2 regions of the Thermosynechococcus sp. genome follow, and region 1 is predicted to be linked to the other one. Evidence: riboswitches for the same ligand, from Rfam matches in the RefSeq annotation. Region 1 holds a riboswitch; the other holds the start of a gene.
What was found. A riboswitch is a leader RNA that binds a small molecule or an ion and turns the genes downstream of it on or off. The one in region 1 is predicted to bind cobalamin.
Positions count from the first base shown of each region.

Region 2: it holds a riboswitch for cobalamin, as region 1 does, so the genes downstream of both, metE (5-methyltetrahydropteroyltriglutamate--homocysteine S-methyltransferase) here and Q0W94_RS05900 (sirohydrochlorin chelatase) in region 1, are expected to answer to the same signal.

Region 1 covers NZ_AP024678.1:1,182,925-1,197,993, reverse strand. Annotated here, with positions in the region: gene Q0W94_RS05905 (2-isopropylmalate synthase) at 1-560, opposite strand, end outside; gene Q0W94_RS05900 (sirohydrochlorin chelatase) at 688-1,716, opposite strand; cobalamin riboswitch at 1,749-1,883, opposite strand; gene Q0W94_RS05895 (peptide ligase PGM1-related protein) at 1,926-3,452, opposite strand; gene Q0W94_RS05890 (SUMF1/EgtB/PvdO family nonheme iron enzyme) at 3,534-4,673, opposite strand; gene egtC (ergothioneine biosynthesis protein EgtC) at 4,648-5,430, opposite strand; gene Q0W94_RS05880 (DUF2232 domain-containing protein) at 5,566-6,276, shown strand; gene fni (type 2 isopentenyl-diphosphate Delta-isomerase) at 6,273-7,334, opposite strand; gene Q0W94_RS05870 (geranylgeranyl reductase family protein) at 7,405-8,541, opposite strand; gene Q0W94_RS05865 (cation diffusion facilitator family transporter) at 8,623-9,519, opposite strand; gene ctpC (carboxyl-terminal processing protease CtpC) at 9,529-10,830, opposite strand; gene Q0W94_RS05855 (hypothetical protein) at 10,955-11,269, opposite strand; gene argB (acetylglutamate kinase) at 11,362-12,249, opposite strand; gene Q0W94_RS05845 (hypothetical protein) at 12,269-12,739, opposite strand; gene Q0W94_RS05840 (chlororespiratory reduction protein 7) at 12,919-13,164, opposite strand; gene Q0W94_RS05835 (CAP domain-containing protein) at 13,279-13,797, opposite strand; gene groL (chaperonin GroEL) at 13,971-15,069, shown strand, end outside.
Region 2 covers NZ_AP024678.1:1,349,073-1,364,141, forward strand. Annotated here, with positions in the region: gene Q0W94_RS06610 (PD-(D/E)XK nuclease family protein) at 1-9, opposite strand, end outside; gene Q0W94_RS06615 (zinc metalloprotease HtpX) at 13-2,073, opposite strand; gene Q0W94_RS06620 (DUF2237 domain-containing protein) at 2,092-2,472, opposite strand; gene clpS (ATP-dependent Clp protease adapter ClpS) at 2,601-2,885, shown strand; gene Q0W94_RS06630 (diflavin flavoprotein) at 2,994-4,709, shown strand; tRNA gene Q0W94_RS06635 (tRNA-Leu) at 4,773-4,854, shown strand; partial or broken gene Q0W94_RS06640 (SufE family protein) at 4,877-5,305, opposite strand; cobalamin riboswitch at 5,515-5,660, shown strand; gene metE (5-methyltetrahydropteroyltriglutamate--homocysteine S-methyltransferase) at 5,935-8,211, shown strand; gene Q0W94_RS06650 (hypothetical protein) at 8,513-8,968, shown strand; tRNA gene Q0W94_RS06655 (tRNA-Val) at 9,075-9,148, opposite strand; gene Q0W94_RS06660 (Ycf51 family protein) at 9,178-9,666, opposite strand; gene sufU (Fe-S cluster assembly sulfur transfer protein SufU) at 9,666-10,151, opposite strand; gene Q0W94_RS06670 (MAPEG family protein) at 10,195-10,605, opposite strand; gene Q0W94_RS06675 (6-carboxytetrahydropterin synthase) at 10,609-11,481, opposite strand; gene Q0W94_RS06680 (phytoene/squalene synthase family protein) at 11,575-12,630, opposite strand; gene Q0W94_RS06685 (hypothetical protein) at 13,134-13,784, shown strand; gene Q0W94_RS06690 (serine/threonine-protein kinase) at 13,821-15,069, shown strand, end outside.

The DNA.
Region 1 (15,069 bases):
GTGGTGTACCCCACGGTGTCGGGAATATTGATTGTCGTTGCACCGGCATCAATGACCCGCTCTAGGACTTCATAGAGAAACTCCGGATCTGAACGCCCAGCATCCTCTGGGGAAAACTCCACATCATCCACAAAAGATTTGGCATAGGCCACCATTTCTTGCGCAATTTCCAGTACTTCAGCGCGGGTTTTCCTGAGCTTGTACTCCAGGTGAATATCGGAGGTGGCAATAAACGTGTGAATGCGAGGATAGTAGGCGGGTTTGAGGGCCTTGGCGGCGGCTTCAATATCTTGGCGGGTGGCCCGCGCCAAACCACAAATCACTGGTCCCGTTTCTGTGCCGACAACTTCAGCAATCCGCTGCACCGCTTCAAAGTCGCCAGGGCTGGCAAAGGGAAAACCCGCCTCAATAATATCCACCCCCAGTCGAGCCAGTTGACGGGCGATCGTCAGTTTTTCCTCCACATTCAGGGAGGCACCTGGAGACTGTTCACCGTCCCGCAATGTGGTATCGAAAATTAACACCCGATCAACGGTCTGGGGAGGATATTTAATGCGCATAGACGAGCCCCATGCAAGCTTGCGAAAGAGTATCAATTATTTTAACTCTAACATTTTCGCTGGGAAGCAATGGCTCGCCTTTTCAGCAGGAAGTCCCGCATTGCCTCCGATCGCTCTCGGCAGTCGGTCACGGAACCTGCCAAATGCGTTGGTGATAACTGGGCAAGTGATCTAAGTCCACGCTTGATCCATGGTGATGGTGGTGACCCCCGTGATCATGGCTGTGGGAGTGGTGCTCATGATCATGATGATGGGGATGGTGGTGATGATGGCCATGGCCTGCCACCAAGCGGAACTTGCAGGTTTCACAGTTCATGGCCACCTGTCCCCCATGGGTCTCCATTTCCCGCTGCCGCGTTAGATAAAACAGTTGCGGATGCAAGCCAATTTCCGGCAGGTTCACGTATTCAACATTGGGATAGGCGGCTTGGGCGTCTGCGGTGAGGGCATAGATTTTCTTGACAAGTGCCCCTGTAAACATGAAGTGGGGCAGGACAATCACGCGGCGGGGGCGGTGAAGATTCGCGCGCGCAAACCCTTCGGGTAGGCGAGGATGGGTGATGCCAATGAAGCATACTTCAACCGTTTGGTAGCCACTGCCCTCCCAGAGCATACGGGCTAGCTTAAAGACATCGCCATTGGCATCGGGATCGCTGGAGCCGCGTCCCACTATTAAGAGAACGGTTTCTTCACGGCCAATGCCTTGGGGGTTAAATTCCGGGAAGTCCAGTAGTTCGAGGCGCGATCGCCAGAGGGTCAAGATTTCTGGGGCAAGGCCATAGGGGCGGCCATAGTGGTAGCGCAACTGCGGAAAAGCCCGCCGCGCCCGATCCAACTCGTTCGTCACATCAAATTTATTGTGGCGAGCGGCAAAGAGCAAAATCGGCAGCACTGACAAATCGGTATAACCTGCGGCCGCACATTGGCTCAGAACCTCAAAAATCGAAGGTTCGGTTAACTCCAGAAAACAGGGAAAAACAGGCCGACAGGAATCCAGTTGATAATAGACTTGGGCAAAGTCCAAAAATGCTTGCCGACCTTCAGCATCGCGCGTGCCATGACCAATGAGCAAGAGGGGTCGCGGCTGGGGGAGAGGGGGTAAATCGAGACTAAAACCAAGGGGATTGAGAATGGAATCGTTAAGCGTAACAACCACGTTGAAACTCCATGCCCGTGCGACGCAGGCAAATAGAGTGAACGACAGCAAGTAGGCATTCTGGCTGAGGGGAGTTCCCCATCACAGCTGCGGCACAGCACCAGACTTGCACTGGATTTTCCCTACAGGCTGCTCTTCACAGTGAACGTTGCCAATTCTAGCGAGATTCTCAAACCCCTGTCTATGCGGGGGGTAGGCACATTGGGTCCCTATAGCGCCGCAGCATCGAGAACGCCAATCGTCTGATTGTAGATGGCTTGGGCTTCTTCGGGGGTGTTGCCAATACTGACGAGTCCGAGCTTACCAAATTCCGAAAGTGCCCCCATGAGGTGAAAGACGGTGCCCGTTTCGGTACTGGAGTCAAAGTGCAGATGGTAGCGAGCAATCATATCCAAGAGATCATTGGGCAAGAGGCCGCGATAGTGGGGCTGGCAGAGGTTATCGGAGGCAATGTAATACTTAGGACGGCGGTGCTTGCTGTAAAACAGTCCAGAGGCTAGCTCATAGTGGCCATCGGTGAGAAATTTTAAGGTCATAAAGGGGTGCGTCGTACCGCCTTTGCGCAGGTTAATTTCAATGGCATAAAGCGCCCAACCTTCTGTTGTTTGGGTTGCAACAACATCCACACCAAAACAGCCGATCACTCCCTGCTGTGCCAAGTACCTCCCTACTTTTTGCCCCAGTTGTTGCAGTTGCTGGCGATAGTCGGCATGGGCAGGAAATTCACAGCCAATAAAAATTTGACCTGTGGGGGCATTGAGTAACTGTTCATGGGTTGAAACAATTTCAACACTGCCTTTGGGGGTAATACACCCTTGGACACTGGGCGATCGCTTGACTGTCCCTTCAACAAAGGCTTCGACAATCCCCCCCAGAGCTGTAAACCGCTGCCGATAGGAGGCCCAAGTTTCATCGGGAGCTTGAAAGACCATGTCCCCTAGGCTATTTTCAATCCGCTGGAGATGATCGGGGGTATGGGGGCTGCCCAAGGGGCGCAGTGGGCGAAGGTCGAGGAGAGCATTGCCTTCACCAGAAAAGGCTTCATTGAGTTTCACCACCAGCCGTTGCACTTCAGGGCATTTTTCCTGTAGATGAGCGATCGCCCGCACCAGTTCTGGCACCCCCTGCAAAAAGCCACTGCCAATTGGGTGGAGGATTCCCGCTGCTGCAAACAGTTCTCGGCTGCCGGCCTTGGTTCCCCAATAAAGGAGATCCGGATCCGTAGAGTAGAGGGGAACACCTAAGCGTACCGCCAGTTCCCGCTCCAAAGGGGTGGAGTTAAAACACACCATGTAGGCTTGGTTGGGACGCAGGGCTTGACGAATACGCTCCAAGAGGCGAGGTCGCTCTAAAATTTTTGCGGTGAGGGGTTTATCGGAGCGATCGTAGGTGGCCAGCAAGAGCAGGCGATCGCGGGCATGGGAACTGGGCACCCCCGGCAGTAAATCTAAGTAGTAATCCACAATACTGGGATGCAGGGGCTGGGATGTGACATAGATCATGCGGGTACGCGGATTGCGCAACTGGATCAGCGTATAAAGCTGCCGCTCCTCGTAGTAGGTGTAGCCTGTGATCTTGCCTAGCTCCGGTTGGGGAAAACTGAGGGAAGGCACCACCACAATATCGCGCTCAATGCCGCCGGGACCTCTGGGCAGTTCCGGAATAAAAGTTTCTGTTCCGTCCCAGCACTCCAAGAGCCGCGTTTGCAGTTGGCGGAACTCCTCGGCGATCGACATCTCTACCTTCCAGACTATTTTCCCCAGTGTAGAAAGTTCGGGGTATCTCGCGGATCATTTGACCCCCTTTTCAAACTTTCTTCACTGAAAAATCAAATTTTCTTGGTGAACGTAGCGTGCTCCGGCAAACACTTCACGGGTGGTGCGGCTATACCAATTGCGAAATGAGGGCCGCTTGAGAATGGGGCGCGTCCAGTGGCTGCCCCCCTTGAGGACAAAATGCTCGCCATCAAAGTAGGGGGCAGAATAACCACGGTAGGGATAGCTCTGGAAGCCGGGATAGGGGGCAAAGGGACTTTGGGTCCACTCCCACACGTAGCCGCGATTCAAGAGGCCCTGCTGGGCAGCAATTTCCCATTCCCGTTCACTGGGGAGGCGTTTGCCCTGGGAAGCGGCCGTAGGCTTCTGCTTCGTAGAAACTGAGTCCCCACATGGGGAGATCCAAGTTCTCGGGGATGGGGTAAAACGGTGCGAGGTAATTTCCTCTGCTGCGCGCCATTCCCAGCCGCTGCTGGACCACCATTCCCGCCGCTGATAACCCCCCGCTTCAACAAAGGCGAGAAATTCGCGCCACGTCACCGGTGCCGCATCAATCGTAAAGGGGAGCAGTTTCGCCACCCACTGGACTCGGCTGCTCGTTATCCAGGGCCAAGAGGTCGTTGCACTGCCAACGGCATAACTCGACCAGCGGGAATCCGCTGGCGATTCCGGTGGCAGCGATAGGCTAGGGGGTAACGTGGCAAAGATCCCCTGCATCGCCAGCACCATTTGCATTGTTTCACTGTGCTGGGCTTCATGCTGCAAAATCCACCACCAGAGACGGGCTTCCTGTTGCCATTGCGTGTCGCTCAGGCAGTGGAGGCGATCGCCCGTGCGGCGGCGAATCGCTGCGAGGTACGCCGAGTAATTCAGGCGTCGTGGTGGCAAGTGCTGCCGCTCCACCTTAGGTCGGCCATCGGCGGCATACCAATAGCGATCGCGATCCCTGAAACCGGAATCTTCAGGTAATAGCCAAAAGGCCTCCGTATAACCAATGTGTCCCAAATGCCAGCCCACGGGACTATAGAGGGGATGGGGCTGAGCACAAAGAATTACCTCGCTCAACTGGGCAACTAATTGGAGCGTAAATTGCCGCTGGTTTTGAAAGGCTTGCCAAAAAACTTCCCGATCAAAGGGATGCCAGTGGGTCGAAGTCTCAGAAGGCGTAAATTTCTGGTTCACTCTGCAAACTCAGCAACAGCAATTTATTTTCTGGTAAAGGATACCACTCCGTTTGAGGATCTACAGGTTCTGAGGTGAGTTGAATTTTCTCGGCATCCTGACTCCAGTACAGGGTGGGGGGTGGTGTGCCCTGGGAGCAGCGGCTGGCGAGAATATACAGACCATCGGTGAGAATTATGGCGGCACTGACACGGGTAGACGCTGCCTGCGCTAGGGAAAAAACGATTTGCAGTGTTTGCCGCAGAACCATCACCGGTGACAATTGCGGATTCAACAGCAATTCATTGCAAAAGAGGGCAAAGAGATGTTCAGAATCCGTCGAGCCTTCAACAATGTTGTAACAAATATCCGACAGGCGATCGCGCATTGGGCGGTAGAGGGTTTGGCGAAAGTTGTCGATAAAGCCATTGTGCATCCCCAGCCAGCGTCCCCAGCGAAAGGGTTGGGTATTCGTCATCTGCACCGCTTGCCCCGGTGTGGCACTGCGGACATTGGCCAAAAAACAGGCAGATTCAATGTAGCGGCTTAAATGCTCAGTAAAGTTGATGTCATGCCACATGGGTATTGTTTGCCGATACAGAAAGGGGAGCACATCTTGGCGGGCAGCATACCAGCCCACCCCAAAGCCATCTGCATTCAAGAGTCCGGCCGTCATTTCGCGGGGTTGATAACTTTGTACCAACAGGGAATGGGGAGCATCTACTAGGGCATGGGCAAGGGACGTTTTGCGCCCCATATAGGCATAAAGACGACACATAGGAACATACAAATTTGATAAAAACTCTACCCAGATTCTAACTTTCAGCAAAGGATTTTTCGGGGAGCGATACCCAGTTTGAGGGCCGGCAGTAAAGCTTGCTAAAGTGTAGAGAAAAAAGGCTATCTGCAATCAATGAACCCGACGGATTCCCTAGAGGATGATTTTCCCGACATCGAAGCCCTTGTGCCCCCTGAGAAGAGCCAAAGCGTGGGGCGATCGCAAATTCAGCGTACCCTCGTCATTACGGAAACGGCCTTCCTGGCCAGTACCGCTGCCCTGCTCTGGGTGGTTAACTTTTATTTACCGGTTGGCCCAGTCCTGCGCCTGTTTTTTCCGATTCCCATTGCGTTGGTTTACTTACGCTGGAATCGCCGCGCCGCGTGGATGGCGGCCATTGTGAGTGCGTTGCTCCTTTCCGTTTTGATGGGGCCACCCCGCAGTCTGCAATTTCTCTTGCCCCACGGCATTATGGGGGTCATTTTTGGCGGCTGCTGGGCAAAAAAAGCGGGCTGGGGACGCTCCATCCTCAGTGGGGCAGTGATTGGCACGGCAGGATTTTTCTTTCAGATTAGTCTTGTGTCCATTCTCCTGGGGGAAAACCTCTGGATTTACTTCAATCAGCAGGTCACGAATTTTATTGATTGGGTACTGGTCAATCTAAATTTGCTGCTGGAGCCAACGGTGACCTTGATCCAAGTCGTGGCACTACTGCTGGTCTTTTTCCAGTCCACGGTTTATGCCCTAGTCGTGCACATTTTGGCATGGACACTGTTGGAGCGATTGGGCAATCCCATTCCGGATCCACCGCCGTGGCTGCGCACGATCCTTGAAGAGCCTCGCTAGATCCTTTCGAGACAGCGGCGCTGATAGAGAGCTTGGGGGGTGGCACTGCCGGTGCAAAATAGCACGGTTTTCAATTCCTCAAGGATAAAGTCAATGCGTTGAGCCAGTGCTTCCTCTGATTCATGGGCTGCCTGCAAAAGGGGGCGAGCTAAACCGGCAAGACCTGCACCAAGGGCCAAGGCTTTGGCTACATCAATGCCATTTTTCAGTCCACCGGAGGCAATCAGGGGCGTATCTGGTAGGGCAGTGTGAATTTGCTCAAGGCAGCGAGCTGTAGGAATACCCCATTCAGCAAAGGTGTCTCCGAGGAACTGTTGACGGGCATCTTGGGCACGCGCTGCTTCCACTTTTGCCCAAGAGGTTCCCCCTGCCCCCGCCACATCAATGGCCGCTACACCCACATCCACCAATTGCTTGGCTACATCAGCACTGATACCATTGCCGACTTCCTTGACAATCACGGGCACAGGTAGGGAACGACAAAGGACGCCAATTTTCGTTAACAATCCCTTAAAGTTGCGATCGCCCCCGGTTTGCACGGCCTCTTGCAGCGGATTCAAGTGCAAAATCAGGGCATTCGCTTCTAAGAGGTCAATAATTTTTTGGCATTCACTAACGCCACAGCCATAGTTCAACTGCACTGCGCCAAGATTAGCCAACAGAGGAATGGTGGGTGCCTCCCTGCGAATCGCAAACGTGGTTGCCACCTCCGGATGCTCCAGCAGCACCCGTTGGGATCCTACACCCATGACAATTTCCTTTTGCTGCGCCACCCGTGCTAAACGGCGATTGATTTCTCCGGCTTGGGGTGTGCCACCGGTCATGGAGGAAATCAGCAGGGGTGCTGCCAGCCGCCAGCCAAGAAACTCAACCCTCAGATCAATCTCGGCAAAGTCCAGTTCGGGCAGGGCACAATGGCGAAAGCGATACTTCTCGAAACCGGTCGTGACTTCTTGATGATTGACATCACTTTGAATACAAAGCTTGAGGTGCTCGGCCTTGCGCTGCTCAATGGGACTGTTCACCAGTAATGTTCCTAAGTTGGGCTGCACCAACATTATAGGGGGCAACGTCTCCAAGGCTTTTTGAGCAGCTACTCACCTACATGACCAACATGCCTGACCAACATTAGCGTCGAACCCCAGGCAGCCTAAAGCTCGATGTCAACAATTTCAGGCCATTGGCTGCCACATCGCGGTAGCGTAATTGGCCACAGAAAATTTGCCCCATCCGCTGTCGAGCACTTAAACGCTTGACGGCGAGGTCATAGGCAGTGTGGGGCATCCGATAAAAAAGGGTGGAGAGCCGCTTTGCCCAGATCATATCGGCGCCCCATTCCTGCTGTACTTGCTGCGAGTAATTGGCAAGGGCTTCTGGATCGCCACTGAGGGCGCGATCGATGGCGTGGGCAGCCAACATCCCAGTCAACAGAGAGGGGCGAATGCCCTCGGCAGTAAATGGATCAACAACACAGGCAGCTTCGCCAGCCAGGAGAGCATTTTGGGTATGCAGGCGTTGGTGCTGCTGCCAACAGTAGAGAGGGTGGCCATAGACCTTGACTTGATTGAAATCAACTCCAAAGGTTTCAGCATACTCTGCCCCGATCGCCCGCAGGTTTTGCTTACGCCCCAAGGCCACTGTGCCTACCCCAATAGAGTAGCCATCGCGTTTGGGAAAGTTCCAAATATAGCCATTGTGGAGGCGACCAAAGTCAAAGTGGGCTGCCGTGAGGGAATGATCAGGCATCGCTGCTTCAATCTCAATCGCTGCTCCCACCCGCTGCTGACGATTCCTAAATCCGAGCCACTTGGCCATCGAGCCTTTGGCACCGTCACAGCCAATCAGGTACTGAGCTGTAAAATCCCCTGCGGGAGTGTGTACCCGCCAGCGATCGCCCCCCCATGTCAGACCCGTTACGGGGGTTTGAGGGCGCAACTCTGCTCCCTGTCGCTGGGCCTGTTGAATTAAGAAGTAGTCAAAAACATCCCGGCGCACCATCCACATTGGCTGCTCTGGTGAAAACTCCAGAAGTTGAGGCTCTTCCCCCTGCCATGTACAGACCATTTGCGTCACTTTCAAAGAGATGGCCGGACTAAAGTCAAAGTCAAACCAGGATTGCACTTGGGGTGACACACCACCCCCACAGGGCTTATAGCGCGGCAGCGCCTCCTTTTCCAGCACCAAAACCCGTCGCCCCCGCTTTGCCAAGTGATAGGCAGCCGCACCCCCTGCAGGCCCTGAACCAACAACAATGCAATCGTACATCTGCAATAGCCCTCCCTAGTGATCCTGGCTGCAAACAGATTCTAACTAATAAAATTCTACAGATTCTAACTAATAAAATTCTTAGGAAACGCTGATCTGACTCGATTGGTAGTCTGGGGGTTCAATGTGGATGACGATGCGAGCCGGTCCGTAGCGCTCCTGCAGTAGGGCTTCAATTTGCTCAGTAATGTCATGGGCCGTGGGAATATCTTCCGCCTCCACGATTAAGTGCATCTCAATAAATACTTGCCGCCCCACCATCCCCCGTGAGCTAATGTCGTGGCAATTAACTACACCGGGCACGGTCATCACTAGCTCATGGATGGCTTCGGGAGCGATCGCCACCGCATCCACCAGCCAAGGAATATTACCTTTGAGAACTTCCCACGCACTCCAAAACACAAGAGCGGCCACTGGAAATGCCAGCACCACATCCAACCAATCCCAGTTGAAGGTCCAGACGCCAATCAGCCCTAAAAGCACAATGACGGTTGTCCACACATCGCTCAGGGTATGCTTGGCGTCGGCAATTAAAACAGAATTTTTAAGCCGATGCCCCATATGGTGCTCATAGAGGGTGAGGCCAATATTGATGCCGAGAACCAAGATCACAATCCAGAGTTCTGCCCCTGTAATTGTTACAGTATGGGTTTGATGTAAAAGGCGTTCAACGGCACTTTGCAAAATCTCAAAGCAGACCATGCCCAAAAAGGCAGCAATCCCCACTGCACCGAGGGCTTCAAACTTTTGGTGACCGTAGGGATGATCGCGATCAGGGTGGGGATTCGCCCACTGCATAGCCACTAAGCCCAAGATACTGCTACCGGCATCGGTCAGACTGTGTAGAGCATCGGCTTGTAAACTCAAGGACTGACTGAGAACCCCAACAACAGCCTTGATGACGGTCAGGGCGACATTTACCCCTAGCGCCAAGAACAATACCTGCTGGGCTTGTCGGCGACGGTCGGCCACAGTCATCACCGCACTCTAAGGATTGGCGGGCTGAGCAGGGAGTGCCGATTGAGTATTGCGCCGCTCCGCTAGGATGCGTTCATTGAGAACCGCTAGCGCCCGCATAAATTGGGGATCGCGATCAGTGGCAATGTCATCGCGCGTGAGTTGCTCCCGCTGCTGCGCCGTGAGCGTAACTTCAACATCGGGTTCAATGCCCTTCTTGTTAATATCACGGCCACTGGGGGTAAAGTATTTAGCGATCGTCACCGCAATCCCTGCCCCTTCTCCCACCGGCTGGACCGACTGCACCAAGCCCTTACCAAAGGTGCGCGTTCCCACCAATACGGCACGGCCATTGTCCTGTAGGGCACCCGCGAGGATTTCACTGGCACTGGCAGACCCGCCATCAATGAGTACCACCAGGGGCTTATCGGTCAGGAAGCCGCGACCAGCGCGTAAGCGTTCTGCTTCCCCTTGGCGATTGACCGTAGAGACAATATCCCCCTGCTTGAGAAACATGCGGGCAATTTCAGCACTGGCAAAGAGGAGACCGCCCGGATTGGAGCGTAAATCTAGAACATAGCCTTCAATACCTTGCTTTTCTAACTCACGGATGGCTGTGCGCATTTCCGCTGCTGCATTGGAGCTAAAGGTGACAAGGCGAATATAGCCCACCCGTCCTTGGGGAGTTTGGCGCAGGCTGTAGCGCACAGGATGAATTTCAATACGGGCACGAGTAATCTCATAGTTCAGGATTTGATCGCCCCGCCGGATCGTCAGGCGCACTTTTGTATTCACAGGTCCACGGATCATGCCGACTGCTTGGTTGAGATCCATGCCCTTGGTAGATTTGCCGTCAATTTTTAGGATCACATCCTTAGCCATTAAGCCCATCTCAGCAGCTGGACTCCCTTCAATGGGAGAAACAACCGTGATCTCTTTTGTCTTTTCGTCCTGTGTAATTGTGATACCTACCCCCGTGAGTTCACCAGAGGTTTCAATTTGCATGGATCGAAATTGCTCGGGATCCATAAAGCGAGTATAGGGATCATTGAGCTTTTCTAGCATTTCCCGCGCCGCTTTGTAGGCCTCTTCGGGTTTGGTATAGTTGCGGGAGAGAAATTCCCGCCGCACCGCACGCCAATCATTGCCATTGAAGGTGGCATCAACGTATTCACGGTCAATGACTTGCCACACTTCATCCACCAGTTCCTTCGGACTTTGGCGAAAACCCGCTAGGCTACGGGACAAGTGAAGACCCGCACCCGTGACAGCAACCAATGCCGTCATGACCACTGTCGTACTGACAACGAGCGTGCGGTGTGTGATTCCCATATGATTCGTCCTAAATTTTCAACCCTTTAGCCTACGCCCAATCTAGCACAAAGGCTGGCCTTGGCTGTGGGCGATCGCAAGCTCAAGCTGAATTTCAAGGACGTTACTTCCTGTCAAAAAGTGCCTAGCCGCCAAATTGCCGCCGCACACAATAGTTGACACTCTCATCTAAAACACGCTGCGCCTGCTGCTGGCGACGGGATTGGGGTTGGCCACCATTGGGATCAAGGGCTTGAAAATCGGCGTAGCTGACCCGCTCCTGAATATAGCTGATGGAGCACTGACAAATGTTACTCATCACTGAACGGGGTACAAAGGGAACCGATCGCCGGCCACGCTCAATGCAGGTATCCATAAAACTATTCACAGCCACTTGGGGGTAGGGTTGGGGAATGGCGCGAGCCAGCAGTGTCAGGCTAGGGGCTAAGCCGCTACTCATTAAAATTAAAGAGAATACTTTCATGAGTAATAGGCGCTTACACTAAAACATCCTCGTTATACCTGAGGACGCCCTTTTTCATGCAAAAAGTTTCAACCACTGAAGGCGCTATCATAGGCTGCATGGGAACCCACTAGCATCGAGCCAATCCCCGAATCGGTAAAAATTTCCAGCAACAGGGCGTGGGGCACTCGGCCATCAATAATGTGTGCTGCTTTCACGCCTTGAGCGAGCGATCGCACACAGCAGGTGACTTTAGGAATCATGCCCCCCGAGACAACCCCCTCTTTAATCAGTTGCCGCGCTTCGGCAATATCCAGGCGATAAATAAGGGTACTGGGGTCGCGATAATCCCGTAAAATACCGGCGGTGTCCGTCAGTAAAATCAGCTTCTCGGCCCCCAAGGCCGCTGCAATCTCGCCAGCAACCGTATCGGCATTGATGTTGTAGGCTTGGCCAGTATCATCGGCAGCCACACTGGAGATGACAGGAATATATCCTTTCTCCACCAGCGCTGTAATCACACGGGTATCCACCCCCTGCACTTCCCCCACAAAGCCAATGCTCTCTTCCCCTTGGGCGCGGGCACGAATAAGATTGCCATCTTTGCCACACAGCCCCACCGCTTGCCCGCCCGCCTGATTGATCAGGGTGACAATTTCTTTGTTGACGCGGCCCACCAAGACCATCTCCACCACATCCATCGTCGCGGCATCGGTGACGCGCAGCCCATTTTTGAATTGCGGTTCAATGTTGAGCTTGGCCAGCCAAGTATTGATCTCTGGGCCACCCCCATGGACCACCACCGGGCGAATCCCCACATAGGAGAGAAAGACAATATCGCGAATCACGGAATCTTTGAGCTGCTCTTCCTTCATGGCGGCGCCGCCGTATTTGACGACAAAGGTGCGCCCAGCAAAGGCTTGGAGGTAGGGAAGGGCTTCACTGAGAACACGAACGCGATCGCTAGCGCTGAGCATAGAATTCTCTCTCGTCAGTCTAAAAATCTAAACAGGGATCAATGGGGGGCTTGGCAGAGGGGGGTTCCTTCTCAGCGGCGATCGCCAAACGGGCGGCCAACACTGCCGCATAGTCGCGAATCAGGGACCAAATCAGGGGAGCCAGCCAGCCCCGCAGCATCACTGAGCAGGAAATCTGACTGCCACAGACCGTCGATTCTAAACGATAGGTCACCCGTTCCTCTACTCCCGGCAAAACCAAAATGCGAATACTCAACAGTTTCCCTGGTGATACCCGTTCGACAAAAATCTGAATCGGCCAAGGAATCCAACGGGTCATTGCTTGGAAAATAAACCCCGGCTTCGGTACAAGTCCGTAGGGCACATTGGTGCGCAAAATCAAGGGATGCCACGACACATCAGCCAAATTCACCACTTTGCGCCAGATCAAATCCACCGATGCAGAGCTGAGGGCCTGATAGGTGCCTGCCAACGGCCAACTATAGGTCATTTGTTGCTTTTTCTTTTGTTGACGACGGCGATCGGCCACAGTCGTGTTACCCTGATATTCCTGAGGATTTGGACATCAAGAAAGAATAAATAATCGTCTGAACCCTTGATTGGGCTAAGAGCCTTATCTATATTAGAACGGAATTTTCCGAGCAGGAGTTTCGTAACCCTGTGTAACAATTATTTTTCTAAACGCACGGCGTACCACTGGAGGTAGCCACCATTGGCCAATTGCAGTTCGCAACCCGTCGTCATAAGGTACTGGGCACGACTTTCCACATCAGGCAAGGCCAAAAGATCTGGTGAGAGGGAAACCTCTGTTCCTGTCAAGTACTCAATCAGCTTGGCCTGTAGTTCCATGGGCGTGAGAAAGGTCTCATCGCTGGTAGTGGATTCAAGGACAACGTACATTTCTTCAGTGACCATGGCTCATGTGACTAGCTTTAATTACATTGACAGTCTTCGATCTCTTTACCAAGTTTTGCTCCTCTTACTGGGGTGGCAGTGCAAACATTGGTACAGCATGGACCTTGTCCCCTACTAAATTTCCCTTACTAAATTTAAAGCAATGCCAAAACCAAAACGGGTAAATTCAGGCCGAAGGATATTTGGGCGGTGCCCTTCACTATCCCTCCAACCGTTTTGACAGCGCTCAATGAGCGGATCGTTGAGCACCAATCCGGGGGTACCCTGCTGCTGCCTGATATTTTCACCGACGCCACCGCGACCCCCTAGGGCGATAAAGCGATCCATTGGCGATTGTCCCTTGAGATTGGTATGGCTAAAGTATTGGCGGTTGAGCATCCCCTGATTGGCGCCAAGGGGCGGCAGTCCATTGAGCTGGCGATCGCGATTCAGCAATTGCAGGGTAAAGGCTCGTATTTCCCCAGGGGAACGCTGCGGCTGAGCAGCAATCACATCTACCTGGGGCTCACCAATTTGCCAGTCTTGTCCCCCTTGCCGCGGAGAAAATACTCCTTGGCCGCTGCAATGGCAATGCCACGCGTTAAGGTGACGTACAAGAAGACCTGGTTCTTGATTGAGCCGACGGTTAGTCATGGCTAAGAAGCTTGTTTATGTGTTGCCAGTACATGCCAGCAAGTGCGGAATCCCCCACATCTTCTCGTATTGCCCTGAGACACTGCTCCAGAGTATCGTGAACATTGGCTTGCAGTCTGCGAAGTTTGCAGTTCCTCAATTCTAATCTCCAAGTTATTAAAGGATAGCCACCGATGGCAAAGTTAGTTGCATTTCATGAAGAGTCCCGGCGATCGCTCGAACGCGGAATTAATGCCCTTGCCGATGCTGTGAAAATTACCCTTGGCCCCAAAGGGCGCAATGTGGTGCTCGAGAAAAAGTATGGTGCACCGCAAATTGTCAACGATGGCGTGACGATCGCCAAGGAAATCGAACTGGAAGATGCCTACGAAAATACTGGTGCTCAACTCATGCGGGAAGTGGCCGCCAAAACCAATGATGTGGTTGGGGATGGCACAACCACCGCAACCGTCCTTGCCCAAGCCCTGATCCGCGAAGGTCTCAAAAACGTGGCTGCCGGCGCCAACCCCATTGCCCTCAAGCGGGGCATGGAAAAAGCCATCAAAACAATTGTGGATGGCATTGCCGAAGTCGCCAAACCCGTTGAGGGGGACATGATTGCCCAAGTGGCAACCGTTTCTGCCGGCAACGACCCCGAAGTGGGGGCCATGATTAGTGAAGCCATGGCCAAGGTGGGCAAAGATGGCGTGATCACTATTGAAGAATCGAAATCCCTGAATACAGAAATGGACATTGTGGAGGGGATGCAGTTTGATCGCGGTTACATCTCCCCCTACTTTGTCACCGATCCAGAGCGGATGATTGTCCAGCTCAACAACGCCTATCTGCTCCTAACGGACAAAAAAATTACCAGCATCCAAGACCTGATTCCCACCCTAGAAAGAGTGGCCCGCAGTGGTCGCCCCCTTGTGATCATTGCTGAAGACGTGGAAGGAGAAGCCCTGGCCACACTGGTGGTGAATAAACTGCGGGGCGTCTTGAATGTTGTTGCCGTGAAGGCCCCAGCCTTTGGCGAACGCCGTAAAGCCATGCTCGAAGACATTGCCATTCTCACCGGTGGTCAACTCATTTCTGAAGAAGTCGGTCTGACCCTAGAGGATGTGGAACTCACCATGCTGGGGGAAGCCTCCTCTGTCACCGTCACCAAAGACACGACAACCCTGGTGTCGGAGAAGGGCAATAAAGCCGATATTCAAAAGCGGGTCGAACAGCTCAAGAAGCAGTTAGCTGAGACCGACTCCGAATACGACAAAGAAAAGCTACAAGAGCGGA
Region 2 (15,069 bases), 170 kb from region 1:
AAGTTCCATGGTCTAGATCCAACCCCATAGTGTCATGATGCCGTAGAGGATCCACAGCGTGGCAAGGGCGATCGCCCAATGGGGGGCTGCCCACAATCGTTTTCGTTGGTGGTCTGGGGAGTGCCACTCTTGGACTTCCACAAAGGGCACGGTACCCCGTCGAAACCAACCGCGAATCACTAGCGATCGCCCCGACAAGGTTTTGAGATAGGCTGGCTCAAGGATTGGCCAAATCGGCCCCCAAGCTCTATGCCAGCAGCGCAACAGAAACAAGCCATGATCCGTCTCCAGCCACAGGTGCTGTCCGAGGCCATTGCGCAAGCCCTTAGCTGCACACAACCTCCCCTTCAGCTCCACGGTGGTACTGTCGAGGGGCAGGGCCGAGGGATAATGGAGGAGTTGACTCAGGGTGTAGGTTTGCGGTTGTCTTAGGGGATAGTAGGCATTGAACCGCAGCAACAGACCTAAACCAATACCAATGGCAATGAAGCCCCGCGCCAGCGTCAACCCATCGGCTAACCACCAAAGGGGAAATGCAACTGGACCCAGCTGCAGGGCAACCTGGCCAATACCTGTGAGTATGAGGGCGATAACAAGGCCGGCGATCGCCCCCCAGAAAGGAGCCAGTTGTTGCCCAGCCCGTTGACAGCGAGGGGAGGAGGCAGAGGGCAGGGAAAGCAGGGGATCCAGTCGCCATTGCCGCGCATAGGTCATCAGGGCTTGCAGGCGCAGTCCAAGGGGACGATGGGAGGAGGTCAAGCGAAACCAATACCGCAGAGGATGGGCGATATCCCACCGGAGCAGTGTTGGCCAATCGAGGGGTTGATCTCCCCACAGGGCGGCTTGGGTGGGGTTTAGGGGCAGAAGCAGGCGCAGGGATTCTAGGGGAGCACCGATCTCTCCTTGGGCACGCACGGTCGTTGCTGTGACTTCCATGAGGCGCAACCAAGCCATCACAAGGGTATTGGGATTCCCCACCAGGGCGGCGGCTTGGCGATCGCTATAGTACTGCCGCAGTTGATTGCTCCAGAAGCAGAGCCATTCTAGCCCCCGAAATAGGAGATAACTCCCCTGACTCAGGAGGGCACAGAGGCCATAAACCGTTCCCCTAAGGAGTCCTTGTTGCCCCTGGCAGCTGTAGGGAGGGGCATGGCGATCGCCCCAACGGCTACACCAACAGTAAACGTCATAGGGCAGTTGCAACAGCAGTACAAGAGGCGTGACTAGGGTATTCAGCCCCAGCCGCAGTTGGGCAATTTCAGTGGCCATTAGAGCCAGCAGTTCCTCGCTAGAGAGCGATCGCAACAAACCTTCGCTGACAATAATTCGCCGCTGCCACCGTCCATAGCTAAAAATCACGGGTGCTGCCGTCAGCAGACAGCCCACTTGGGGACGGGGTTGCCACCATGACCACGGCAAACGCTCCAAGAGCATCACCGTTTCGGGACTATACTTCTCAAGTTCTCCAAGACTAAGGGGACGCAGACCATAACAGGCACGCAATCGCCATGACCACAGCCAACTGCCACCACTGAGCAGCCCCAGCCCCAAGCAACCCACCAAAAACCACGCTATCACCCCCTCCCAGCCCCCCAGGAATGCCAGTTGATCAGTGGCATAACCGAGGATACCAGCAATCACCCCTTGCAGCAGCCAAGCAATTAGCAGCAGTGTTGCCCCCTGGCTCAGCCAGAGATAGATGCGAGGCACCCGCCGCAGTTCCATGGGTGGATTGGAACCCCTTGCCGCCACAAATAAAAGATGGGGGGAGGTCGGTTCCTCATCCCTGTAGCGTTCTAGCTCTGGTAGATGTTTTTGTGCCCAAGCCCGAATCGGTGGCAGGGGCAATCGCGCCAAGAGTTGACACAGATCAATGGCCTCCTGCCATTGGTGAGTGTGGGCATAGGCTTTAATCAGGTGCAGGTGGGCCTTTAGACCTTCGCGGCGTTGACCGTAGCTGGCAATGACTGCTTTGAAGGCGGCGATCGCCAGTTGATAATCGCCGCGATTAAAGGCAGCCAAACCCGCAACATAGCGAGGATCGAGGCGAAAATCAGATTCTGGATCGGGCATATCCAAGTATTCCCCCGCTCACGGTTGCTGCTTACCACCGAGGGCGTGGGCCTTCAAATCCTCGAGGGAGACATACTCCAGGGCACTGGCATGGGTGGCCTCTAGAATCACAGGGGGAGCAACACCTGCTTCAAGGGCTTCACGCCAGCGGGAGGCACACAGACACCAGCGATCGCCCGGCTTCAACCCCGGAAATTGGTAGGCCGGCACAGGGGTCGAAAGATCGTTGCCCCGCGAACGGGTAAATGTGAGAAATTCTGTCGTCATTTCCGCACAGACTACATGGGCACCCACATCCCCTGCCCCTGTGCGACAAAAGCCATCCCGATAGAATCCGGTGAGTGGATTTTGACAGCAGCACTCTAAGGGTGTTCCCAACACATTCATTGCCGTCATCACAGATGTCCCCAAGTCCTTAACTCTCAGTTTAGCCATAGCATAGAAATTTCTTGAATGTCCTGATCGCACCCAATTCCTTTGCCATCGGCTAAAGTAGGAGATAGTACTCTTACCGTTCTATTTGATCTATGCCTAGTGTTGTTCCTCAAGAACGGCAACAGGTTACTCGCAAACACTACCCCAATTACAAAGTCATTGTCCTTAACGATGACTTCAATACCTTTCAGCATGTCGCTGCCTGTTTGATGAAATATATTCCCAACATGACCAGCGATCGCGCTTGGGAATTAACGAATCAAGTCCATTACGAAGGCCAAGCGATTGTTTGGGTCGGTCCCCAAGAACAGGCAGAACTATACCACGAGCAACTGTTGCGAGCAGGCCTGACAATGGCGCCCCTCGAACCCGCATAGGAGTTGTTATTGTAACGCCTATTATCACGGCTATTAAAAACTCTAAACCCAGTTCCCTTTCTTCCTGTGTCAGGATAAAAGGTAGCTTCAAAGATCGAGGAACCGCCTATGGCCGTCACTACGACCAAACGCCCACCCCGCTTAACACTGCAGGTGTTGGACATTGCCCCTGAGACGACGGCAATTCGCTGCCTAGATTGGGATCGCGATCGCTTTGATATTGAGTTTGCCCTTGACAACGGCACCACCTATAACTCGTTTCTGATCAAGGGTGAACGCATTGCCCTTGTGGATACTTCCCATGCCAAATTTGGCGATCGCTACCTCGAGCAACTCTGGCAACTAGTGAACCCCAGTGACTTGAACTATCTCATCATCAGCCACACCGAACCCGATCACAGTGGCCTCGTTAAGGACGTATTGACCAAAGCCCCCCATGTAACTGTGGTGGCCTCAAAGGTGGCATTGCAGTTTCTTGGGGATTTGATCCATCAGCCCTTTAGTCAGCAGCAGGTGAAAAATGGCGATCGCCTTGATTTAGGGAAAGGGCATGTTCTTGAGTTTGTCATGGCACCGAATCTCCACTGGCCAGACACCATCCTCACCTACGACCACGGCACCCAAACGCTTTTTACCTGCGATGTCTTTGGCGCTCACTTCTGCAACGATGATCCCTTTGACAGCGAGCCAGAACTGCTGGCGCCAGATTTCAAGTTCTACTACGACTGTCTCATGGGGCCCAATGCCCGCTCTGTTCTCTCCGCCTTCAAGCGCCTAGAACCCCTGCCACCGGTGCAGCTCGTTGCCACTGGTCACGGTCCGCTGTTGCGCCATCATTTGGATCAATGGCTGCAGTCCTACCGCAATTGGAGCCAAGAACAGGCTAAGGCCGCCACAACCGTGGCCATCTTCTACGCTGCCAACTATGGCTATAGCAATGCCTTGGCAGAGGCCATTGAACGGGGTGCCGCCAAAACAGGGGTGGTGGTTGAAAAAATGGATCTGCTCACGGCTGAACCTCAAGATATTCGTGAACTGACGGAGATTGCCGCTGGGATTATTATCGGCACACCACCCACCACCGCTGTTGCCAAAACTGCCCTCAGTACAATTCTTGCTGCCGCCCATGCCAAACAGGCCATTGGTGTTTTTGAAAGTGGTGTGGCCGATGCTGAACCTGCCTATCCGCTGCTGAACCAGTTTCGGGATGCCGCTCTAGTGCCCTCATTTCCAGTGATTCGGGTAACCAGCCCCCCCACTGATGCCCTCTTTCAAGAGGCGGAAGAAGCCGGTACTGACATGGGTCAATGGCTGTTGCGCGATCGCACAGTTAAGCAAATGAAGGCCCTAGACACTGAGCTCGAGAAGGCCCTTGGTCGCCTCAGTGGCGGCCTGTACATTATCACAGCCCAAAAAGGCACCATTAACAGTGCCATGTTGGCCTCTTGGGTAGCGCAGGCCAGTACCGAACCCTTGGGAGTTTCCATTGCCGTGGCCAAGGATCGGGCCATTGAGTCATTTCTGCATGTGGGGGATACCTTTGTCCTCAACGTTCTCGAAGAGGGGAACTACCAACCCCTGATGCGCCATTTCCTGAAACGATTCCCCCCAGGGGCCGATCGCTTTGCCCAGGTGAAAACCTATCCCGCCAGTAATGGCAGCCCGATTTTGGCCGACGCCCTTGCCTATATGGAATGCACTGTTGTCAGTCGTCTAGATGCCCACGATCACTGGATTGTCTATAGCACCGTTGACAGTGGCCGCGTTTCCAAGCCCGATGGCATGACCGCTGTTCACCATCGCAAGGTGGGGAACCACTACTAAACACTAAGCACTAAACAGGGAGGCGATCGCCCCCGGCGAAAATTGCGCTAAACTAGGTTTGCTGCGGACGTGGCGGAATTGGCAGACGCGCTAGATTTAGGTTCTAGTACCGCAAGGTGTGTGGGTTCAAGTCCCTCCGTCCGCACTTTAGAATCTAATGCAGACTCCTGCAAATAATAAGCAATCGCTTTCTTTTGTATAAATCGAAAAATGTTGTAAAAACCATTCACCCGCGAGGGAGTTAGGCGAATTTCGAGGCCTGTTCGCTGAATAAAATCAGGCTTTAACTGGAGGATTTCTGCCGGCGTCAAGCCATTTAACCCCTCGATTAACAGTCCCACTAATCCCTTAGTGAGCTGGGAGTCGGAATCTCCCTGAAATATCACTCTCCCCTCCTGCAAACTAGCAGTCACATACACTTGCGAGACGCAGCCGGGAACTTTGTTTTCTGGCACCTTTTGCTCCTCAGGGAAAGGGGGTAGGCACTTCGCAAATGAAAGTAGATACTCATAGCGCCGTCGCTGCTCTGGGATCTGTTGAAAACGTTGGACAATCTGCTCAAGACGGGGAGGCAAGGGCTGGCAAAAAGGTGACATGGCGATTGTAGCAATGAGCTGCTGACAGAACGTGAAAATCATTTTCACTTCAATTATACTTTCACGCGCCTAGGGAGACCCCCTGTGACCAGCGATCGGCTGCCTGGGCTAAACTTAAAACCTATGAATGACATTCCCAGATCCTGATTCATCACCCAGAGTTGTTACTTCTATGGGATGTGCTTTGATATCCCCGCTGGGTTATGCTATGGTTCACTTAGTTGCTCGGTTCTGGTGGGGATCAGCCATCAGACGTAAGGGGGAAAGTGCAGTGTGAATCTGCCGCTGTCCCGCAGCTGTGAGGAGAGATATCACTCTCTAAGTCAGAATGCCCGCCGAGTGGTCAACCCGATACGTCAACATCTGCGAGGTACAGATGATGGAAGCAAGCTTTTTTGATTTCTATTACTGTCGAACTTCAAGCTTTGACCCCCCGAGGCCAAATTATCTGAGTTTAACGAACTGCTGCTAGGTAGTAGTGCTGCTGGCGTAAAGGTAGCAACTAGCTTTTTTCCGATTGTTCGCGGATTTTAGTTAGGTATCTGCCTTTGTTTCTGAATGGGGCTGTTTCTGAGTCGGGAAGCAGCGAGTTTTGCCATTGGACTTACACAATTTAGGCTAAGAAAACGATGAACATTCAAACCGCAACCCTGGGCTATCCCCGTATTGGCAAAAACCGTGAGTTAAAAAAGGCACTAGAAGCCTTTTGGAGCAATCAACTGGATGCAGAAGCTTTGCTCAAAAAAGCTCAAGACATTGAATTGCAGAATTGGCAAAAACAGCTTGAGGCGGGCATTGATCGTATTGGTATTGGTGATTTGAGTCTTTACGATTCTGTTTTAGATTGGAGCATCCGGCTTGGCATCATTCCAGAGCGGTACCGCTCTTTTACAGGTCTGGATCAATACTTTGCAATGGCAAGGGGCAAGGATGGTATTCCAGCCCTTGAGATGACTAAGTGGTTTGATACCAACTATCACTATTTAGTCCCTGAAATTAGTGAGTCTTTTCAACCAACCGACTTCAGTGATTTCCTAGAAACTGTTCGTCGTGCTCAAACCCTCCTAGGCGATCGCGCCGTTCCAATCGTGCTGGGGCCTCTCACCCTCCTACGGCTCAGTCGGCTAGAGACGAACCTAGAGCAAGCTGTTTCCTACTTGCGCGATCGCTATCTCATCCTGTTGAAGGAACTCAAAAATCTGGGTGTTGTTGAAGTGCAAATACACGAACCCGCCTTGGTCTTAGAAGATGCTGATAGCTTTAAGAGCTTCTATCAATCAACATTTGATACACTGCGTCAAGCTAACCTACCGATCCATCTTGTAACCTACTTTGATGACCTAGGGGCAGCCTGGCCCTGGGTGATGGAGTTACCTGTGACATGCATCAGTTTAGACTTTACCCGTGGGCAGAACCTAGCCCTGCTGAAACAGTATGGCTTCCCAGCAGATAAGCAATTGGGGGTAGGAATTATTGATGGCCGCAATATTTGGAAAATTCGGCCTGAATTGGTATTGTCAACCTTGACAACCATTCAAAGCATCACCGCCAATATTCGGCTACATCCCTCATCTTCCCTGCAATTTGTTCCCTATGATGCAAAGCGAGAGGTCAAGCTACCAGAGCCTCTGCGACATGTCTTGAGTTTTGCTGAGCAAAAGCTAGATGAGGTAGTCCTCTTGGCTCAGGTGCTCAGCAGCAATGATGGAACCCATCGCGAAATCTTACCGCAAAACCCCGAATTGACAGCCATACAAGCTCAATGGAAAGCCTTTGAGCAATTTAGCCCTGTCAATCCAACGGTGCAGGCGCGGCTGCGCAATCTGAGTGCGCGTGATTTAGAGCGCCCGCTGCCTTACGAGCAACGTCGCCCACTCCAGCCAACCCTGCCGCTCTTTCCAACGACAACGATTGGATCATTTCCCCAAACTGCCGAGGTTAGGCAACTGCGGGTGAAGTTAAAACGGCATGAAATCACCCAAGCCGAGTATGAAGCAGCAATCGATGCGGAAATTGCCAAGTGCATCCGGTTACAGGAGGAAGTGGGTCTAGATGTGTTGGTGCACGGTGAGTTTGAGCGCTCCGATATGGTCGAGTTCTTTGGCCAGCAGCTCTCTGGATTTGCCTTTACAGAACACGGTTGGGTGCAAAGCTATGGCAGCCGCTGTGTACGTCCACCAATTATTTATGGTGACGTTGCCCGCACTCAGCCGATGACCGTTCGCGAGTTTAAGGTGGCACAATCCCTCACCGACAAAATTGTTAAGGCCATGCTGACTGGACCTGTCACTATGATGAACTGGTCATTTACCCGCACTGACATTCCTCGCAGTGAACAGGCAATGCAGATTGCCCTTGCTTTGCGAGATGAAGTTGCGGATTTGGAAGCAGCCGGTGCGAAGATGATACAGATTGATGAACCTGCCCTGCGGGAAGGGCTACCCCTGAAAGCCGAACGCTGGAATGAGTATTTGTCTTGGGCTGTGGATGCCTTTCGGTTAGCTGCTGGTGTTGCCAAGCCTGAGACGCAAATTCACACCCACATGTGCTACTCCCAGTTTGGTGACATCATTGAGCACATCGAGCGGCTAGATGCGGATGTGTTGTCAATTGAAAATAGCCGCAGCAATAATGAGACCCTATTTCAAATTACAGATGCCGGCTACGGACATCAAGTCGGCGTCGGTGTTTATGATGTCCACAGCCCAGCGGTGCCCAGTGTTGAGCAGCTAGTGCAACAGCTCCGAACTTCAGTTGAAAATTTACCCCCTGAACAGATTTGGGTCAACCCTGATTGTGGCTTAAAAACTCGCCGCTGGGAGGAAGTGATTCCATCCCTGAAAAATATGGTAGAAGCCACCAGAACTATCCGGCAAGCGGCGATGCAATCTAAAAATAACGCCTAGACACTCTGTTTCCGCTCCTGGCAAAAGCCAGGTCCCTTAGGAGTATATTCCGGATGTCGGTGAGGAAGGGATGGCCTTTAGGACTGACAATGCCATGCCTTCCCACAGTGATTGAGATGCTGGGCTCAATTCCTATCGATGGCCTACCCTGCACAGTTGGGCTTTTGGTCATCGGTAGGAATCAGCAATATCAACTTCCTAAACAACGGCGATATCTCAGCGAAGGACTGTTATGTCCAGGGGCAATTCTAATCCTGTTGCGTCCAGTGCCAGCCTGAATGACTCTCTCAAGGAGAAACTCATGGATGAACTATCGGAAATGCTACATTGGCAGCAAGCCTTTATTGCCAGGAATTTGTTAGTACTTGGATATAACGCTTGGGCAGGTTACCTATGCGGTGAGCGAGGAGTGGTTATTTGCAGTACCAATTCTCCTGAGTTTGGCATTGCGGGGGAATCTTTCCGAACTCACTTTGTTCCCCGTTCCCGCCTTGCTCCCTTCTTAAATGCTTGGTTAGCCGCTCCTGATACTGTGATTTTGCGCCATCACTTTATGACTGCCCACATTTTGGAAGCCGTGGATTCTTACCATCCAGCTACCGAATTAATATTCCTCTTGCAATCCTTTAATCGAGTAACGTTTTTCTATCTGCGGAATTTACCGATCGCCCCGCCTCAATGTTATGAACAGGTGCGTAGAAATTGGCAAGAGTTTCAGCTAGCTACTTGTCAAGGGCAGTGCCAAACTACACAGTAGCTTTGAATTTGCCTATACCAGAACCAATGAATCTGAATCAGGGCCTAGTAAATAGGTCGCTTAAAAATCCTTCTTTCTAGATTTATTTAAAACAGTTGGCTGGTTATGGACACAACTGGACTCGAACCAGTGACCCCCACGATGTCAACGTGGTGCTCTAACCAACTGAGCTATGCGTCCTTGGACTATCTACTATAGCACACTCCATCCTAATGTTGAAGCAGTTGAACTGTGACATTCTTATCGGCGCGATCGCTCAACGAACGCGTGGCCACCCCTAAAATGACCGGCTCACTTACCCCCGGTTCAGGATGTTGGATAGTACGGGCAATCACGGTCAGGCGATCGCCCCCTCGGCCTAGCCGTCCCAAGGAAAATAAATCATTGGCGGCCTGGACAAGGGTTGCTTCCAGGGTAGGGGGGTCAATGTCGGCAGGAACAGTGATCACCGCTTGAGTGGCACCATTGTCATAGACGAGGGTGTATTTGCCGGCACCAGGCACTGGGGAGTGAACAATCGGCACAATACTCAGGGCAAAAAGTCCGACCGTCACAACACCAAGAAACCCGCTAATACCGACAAAGCGAAAGCGCACACCCCAGCGAAAAACAAAAGCGAGTGCAGTCAAGCCGGTCATGACAAGGGTGGCCATGCCTGCCCAGCGGCTATAGGTGGCAAAATCGGTGGGGGTCAGCACTACTGTTCCTCCTCATTACTGACAAAGCCATTCGCAGGGGCTTGATCTTGTTGCAAGGCTGCGCGGAGGGTATGCCAGGTCAAGGTGGCACACTTGATCCGTACCGGAAACTGAGCCACCCCTCGCATCACATTCAGCTTCCGGAATTCCGGGGGAAACTCAAATTGTCCCTTCATCATGGCTTGGAACTGCTCCACCATTTCGAGGGCGCGACTGACGGGCTGACCCCGCAGAGCATCGGCCATCAAGTCTGCTGAGGCCATGGCGATCGCGCAACCTTCCCCCTCAAACTGAATATCCTTGATGATTGTTTCGCCCTGCGCATTTGTCTGTAGGGCAACAGTTAAATCAATTGTGTCTCCACAGGAGGGATTATGTCCCCGTTGCTGGCGATCCACAGGCTGGGTGCGACCCCGATGGCGGGGTTTCTTATAGTGTTCCAGAATAACCTGCTGGTAGAGGGTGCGAAGATGATCGATAGACATTGAGATTACTCTATGCTTGGTGCATCTACCCCAATAAACTATCTTAAGGGGCTAGGGTGGTAAGACTTTGCCAAAAAAGCGTCAGGGTGGCTGCCGTCCCGACACCAAACATAAGGGAGCGCCCTAAGGGAAAGTTGGCAATGTAGCAAATGCTGTATAAAAAGCGAGCTACGACAAAACTGAGGCTGGCGATCGCCACCGTTGCATTATTCACCCCAGCAAAGAGGGTTAGCAACACCGCCGCCGCAAAAGGCATAAAGGTTTCAAAGCTATTTTCATGGGCCCACACCGCCCGCTGGGCAAAGGGAGGGAGCTTCTCAAAAAGGGCACGGGGAGCCGCCATGTCAAAGCCCGCCTGCAGGCGTCCTACCACAACAAAAATGTAGGGGAAATAGATAAGCAGCGTTGCTGTCAGTAAACTTGCAGCCAGTAGCCAAGGGATATTGCTCAACATCGTCTAGGCTCGCTCCAACACCGGTAGAGCACCACTGAGCACCTCATTGCGAGGGGGCGATTCTTCGCAGAGGATTTCGCAAGAGTTATTGGGACTCTCAATCAACTTCACCCTATGAAGCGTCGCACCCAATTGGCGAATTGGCTCCTGCAACAAATGGGCAATGTAGATGGCGATATTTTCTGCCGTTGGCACCACCGTCGCGAAGTAGGGAATATCCTCATTCAAAAACGTGTGATCCAAGGGTTCAATCACCTGTTCCTTGAGGACTTCCTCCAGCTTGACCAAATCCACAACCATGCCGGTACGGGGATGGATTGCTCCCTTAACCGTAATTTCCACATGGTAGTTGTGGCCATGGCCGTGGGGGCGGGCACACTTGCCATAGATGCGGCAGTTCTCTTCGTAGCTGAGGTCCTGAAGGGCTAGGCGATGGGCCGCACTGAAGTGAGCACCAACAGAAAGATAGGCTTCCATAGGGTCTCCTGTGTAGTCCGCCCAAAGGCGGGGATGTTCAAACAGGCGAATGCGCACAAGGGGTAAATGGGGAAAGAGTCGATCCCAAATCACCCGCGCAATATGCTCAGTTGTGGGTAACGTGGCTTGAAACTCTGGCCACACTTCATTGAGATAGGAAAAATTCAGGGGTTCAATGACCTCACGGCGAATGATGTGCTTGACATCCGATAGGTTTAACACCATGCCAAAGTCATCAACAACCCCGTCCATAGACACAAGCAACTCATAGTTGTGACCGTGGCCAGGAAAGCGACTATTGGCACCAAACCGAGCCAAATTCTCCGCTTCAGACCATTCTGGTAACCAGTAGCGATGACTGGCGGCAAACTCAGCACGGCGGTGGATAATACAATTCATGTCGGGGTATAAAGATTTGCAACAATTCGGCAATCTTCCCCTATCCTAACGGATTCTGGCTCCGCCAACCATTGACTTTTTTGGCACATTTCCCTAAAGTCTCCCAAGGATAAAAGGCTTCTGCCGCACTTGGCCAATTAACCAGCGCAGACTGTGGTTGCTGAGAATAGACAACGGCCCCATCAACATCAGGGACTTGACCTCTGAGCGGCTGATTTTAACGACCCCACCGGGTTGGAGCATGGCGGTTGAATGGGTAAGTTCTCGCAGCGTGGCGTAGGCAAAAAGCAGCGGTAAGACACAAAAGAGACGAATCGGAATCGCCGCCTTGGGTAGGGATAGCAAGTAGGCTTGGGCTTCATCGAGATCGTGCCAAGCCAGGGCAATCAATTCCTGAATGGCTGCATGATTTTGCTGAAGATGTTCAGCACTGAGAATGGACTGATGACTGCTGCCTTGGAGTAGTAGGGATTCATTGGGAATATAGATTGAGTTTTCGTGCTCTGCATCCCAGGCAATATCCTTGAGAATGTTCACCGTTTGGAGCGCTTCGCCAAAAGCAGCACAGCGCTTGAGCAGCACTTGGTATTCATCGGCCCCAATACTGGGGGAATGCTCGTACCAGAGATCCGTCAAGAGATAGCCAACTGTACCCGCAACGTAGTAACAGTATTCTTTATATTCATCGAGGGTCTGAATGCGAATGCCGTTGGGATAGAGGTTGAGGAACTTTTTCATCCCATGTACCATTTCGCTGACCCAGCGCTGGACATGCTGTTGGGACGTACGGGGTAAAGAACGGTAGAGGGCAAAGACGAGTCCCGTATGTTGCACCAGTTGCACATGGGCTGGCTCCCCTTGCACCCCCCGTGCCGTTTCACCATAGCTATGGGCCAGGGCGGGACTGTCAAAACACTCCAGTAGGTGATCCAATAGGGCTGTTTTGGCGGCGATACTGGCAACCGGATCATCCTCAATAGTATCGGCAATGCGACAGATCAGATAGGCCACCAGAACCGCCCGACCCAAATTTCCGGGGAGGAAACGAATACTGAGGGCAAATGTGCGCGAGACTTGGGGGAGTATCTCTTGGCAAAAGCGCTCAGCATCCTTGACGGAAACTGGGCTCTCCAGCACCATTTGAATCATAGGGGGGTTCACTCCTACACGCATTGATCGATCGTTGGGTCAATCCTTGACCGTTCCTCAGGCCAACGCTCTCGGGCAGTCAATTCACGATTCTCCGAAGAGGCCTCGCGATCGCAACCCAGCAGGGAACGAGTTCCAGAAACCCAGAAACAACGATTGAGTAAAGTCTATAGTTATCATACTCATTTTTTGTTTGTCTAGGTGGCCTGTGACAGTTGCCCAGCTTGCCTGAGGGAGAATGGGGGATAGCTCACAATTTGCCAGAACAATAACATACCTTCAACAATTAACAACGGTAGCAAGTTTGGCGGAAAATGCCTTTTGTCTACCCTAGCAGAGGCTTGAGTGTGACACTCTTTCCATTGGTCAGTTTCTCAATTGCCCGCGATCGGCCTATCAAAAGCTAAGCCGTTACTGAACTCGAAAATGTCTACTCCCAGGGTAGCGGGTTGTGTTCACAGAGCAGCAGTAGTACTCCCCATAGAAAAACCCATCAGAGAACAATGACTCCCTGCCTTGTCCTTGTGCCCCAAGGGGCAGAATATCAAGCCGTACAGTGGGGGCTACAGCCCTCCAAGGTGGTGATTGTTCCCATACGAGTGGGGGCTGCTGCTGTGACTACACCGGCACTGATGAGTGCCCTCAGGGAATCCCCTGCGATGGTTCTGATCTTGGGGGTCTGTGGCGGCCTACGTCCTGAGGATCGCGTCGGTGAAGTGGTCGTCTACACCACTTGTCAGGATGAAGCAGGGCAGACGTATTTTTTAGACCAGAGGTTATTAGGGAAATTGGAGCCTTCGTGGCGACGGGTAAAAGGCATCACAACGGCAAAAGCCCTTGCTAAGGCTCAGAAAAAACAAGCCCTTGCGGCTCGCTGGGGGGTGGAGGTGGTGGATATGGAGGGGGTACCGCTGCTGAGGGCTTTAGGGGGGATGCCGGTGGTGATGGTGCGGGTGATCAGTGACGGGGGCGATCGCGACCTCCCCGACTTGAGTCAGGCCTATGATTCGCAGGGGAGTTTACGGCCAGGGGCACTGGCTACCGCCATGCTCCGCAACCCCCTTGGGGCGGCACGCTTGATTCAAGGCAGCCTCAAGGCCCTCAAAGTGCTCGCAGGAATTGCCCCAGAGATTGTTCAGCAACTCACTCGCTAGGATAGGGTTGACCAGCGAGAAAAAGATGCGGCGGAGATGATTGATCAAATTCTGGGCGATCGCTATGAACTCCTGCGCGAACTGGGGTGTCATCGGGGGCGGCGGACTTATCTGGCCTTGGATCGGTACCGCTATGAACAGGTGGTGCTAAAGCTGCTGCTTTTTGGCGGCGGTATGACGTGGGATGACTTTAAGCTCTTTGAACGGGAGGTGGCTGTCCTGCAGGGCTTGGATCACCCGGCTATTCCCCGCTATCTCGACTATTTTGAAATCAATACCCCCGATCTCAAGGGCTTTGCCCTCGTCCAAACCCACATTGAGGCAAAATCCCTCGCCACATGGCAAGCAGAGGGACGGGTCTTTAGTGAAGAGGATTTGCGGCTTTTGGCCGACCGCCTGCTGGATATTTTGATTTATCTCCATAGCCGTCAACCGCCAGTCATTCACCGCGACATTAAACCGACGAATATTCTCTTGGGCGATCGCTCCGGTCATGATCTGGGCAAGGTCTATCTTGTGGATTTTGGAGCAGTACAAACGGCAACCGCAGGCAGCAGCCGAACCGTGGTTGGCACCTATGGCTATATGCCCCCGGAACAATTCGGCGGTAAAACCCTACCCGCTAGTGATCTCTACGCCTTGGGAATGACCCTCATCTATTTAGCAACGGGCACTCCCCCCGCTGAGCTGCCCCAAAAAGAACTGCGGGTTCAGTTTCAACCTTTAGTGTCCTTGAGTCCCCCTTTTAGCCGCTGGCTTGAAAAAATGGTCGCCCCTGCCCTTGAGGAGCGATTTAACTCCGCTACCGCTGCTCGCCAAGCCCTAAAGCAACTGCACAGGTCACCCGAGGGTGCCTCACTGATCACAAAAACACCCCCCTACGGTTCCCGCCTACAGGTGAGGGAAACCCCCGAAGGACTGCTGGTACAAATTCCCCCTGTTGGATTGAATGCCAGTCTATCCTCCCTGATTCGCTTTGCCATGATTTGGAATGGTTTTTTGGTAGTCTGGTACAGCCTAGCAATTGCTTCTGGCGAGTGGCTGATGGCTATTTTTGCCACCGGTCACCTTGCGGTTGGTTTAGGCCTCATTGGCGGTATTCTTTACATGCTCTTGGGGTGGCAGGTGCTGATGGTTACCCGCAAGGATTTGCGTTTCTACGCCCATATCCTGGGTTTCCGCTGGCGTGGCCCCAAAATTCTCCCCCTTGAAGTGATTGAGAAGATTGAATTTCAGCCCTGTGACACGTACCGCGATCAGGAGGGCGATTGCCAAGAGCTGTCGA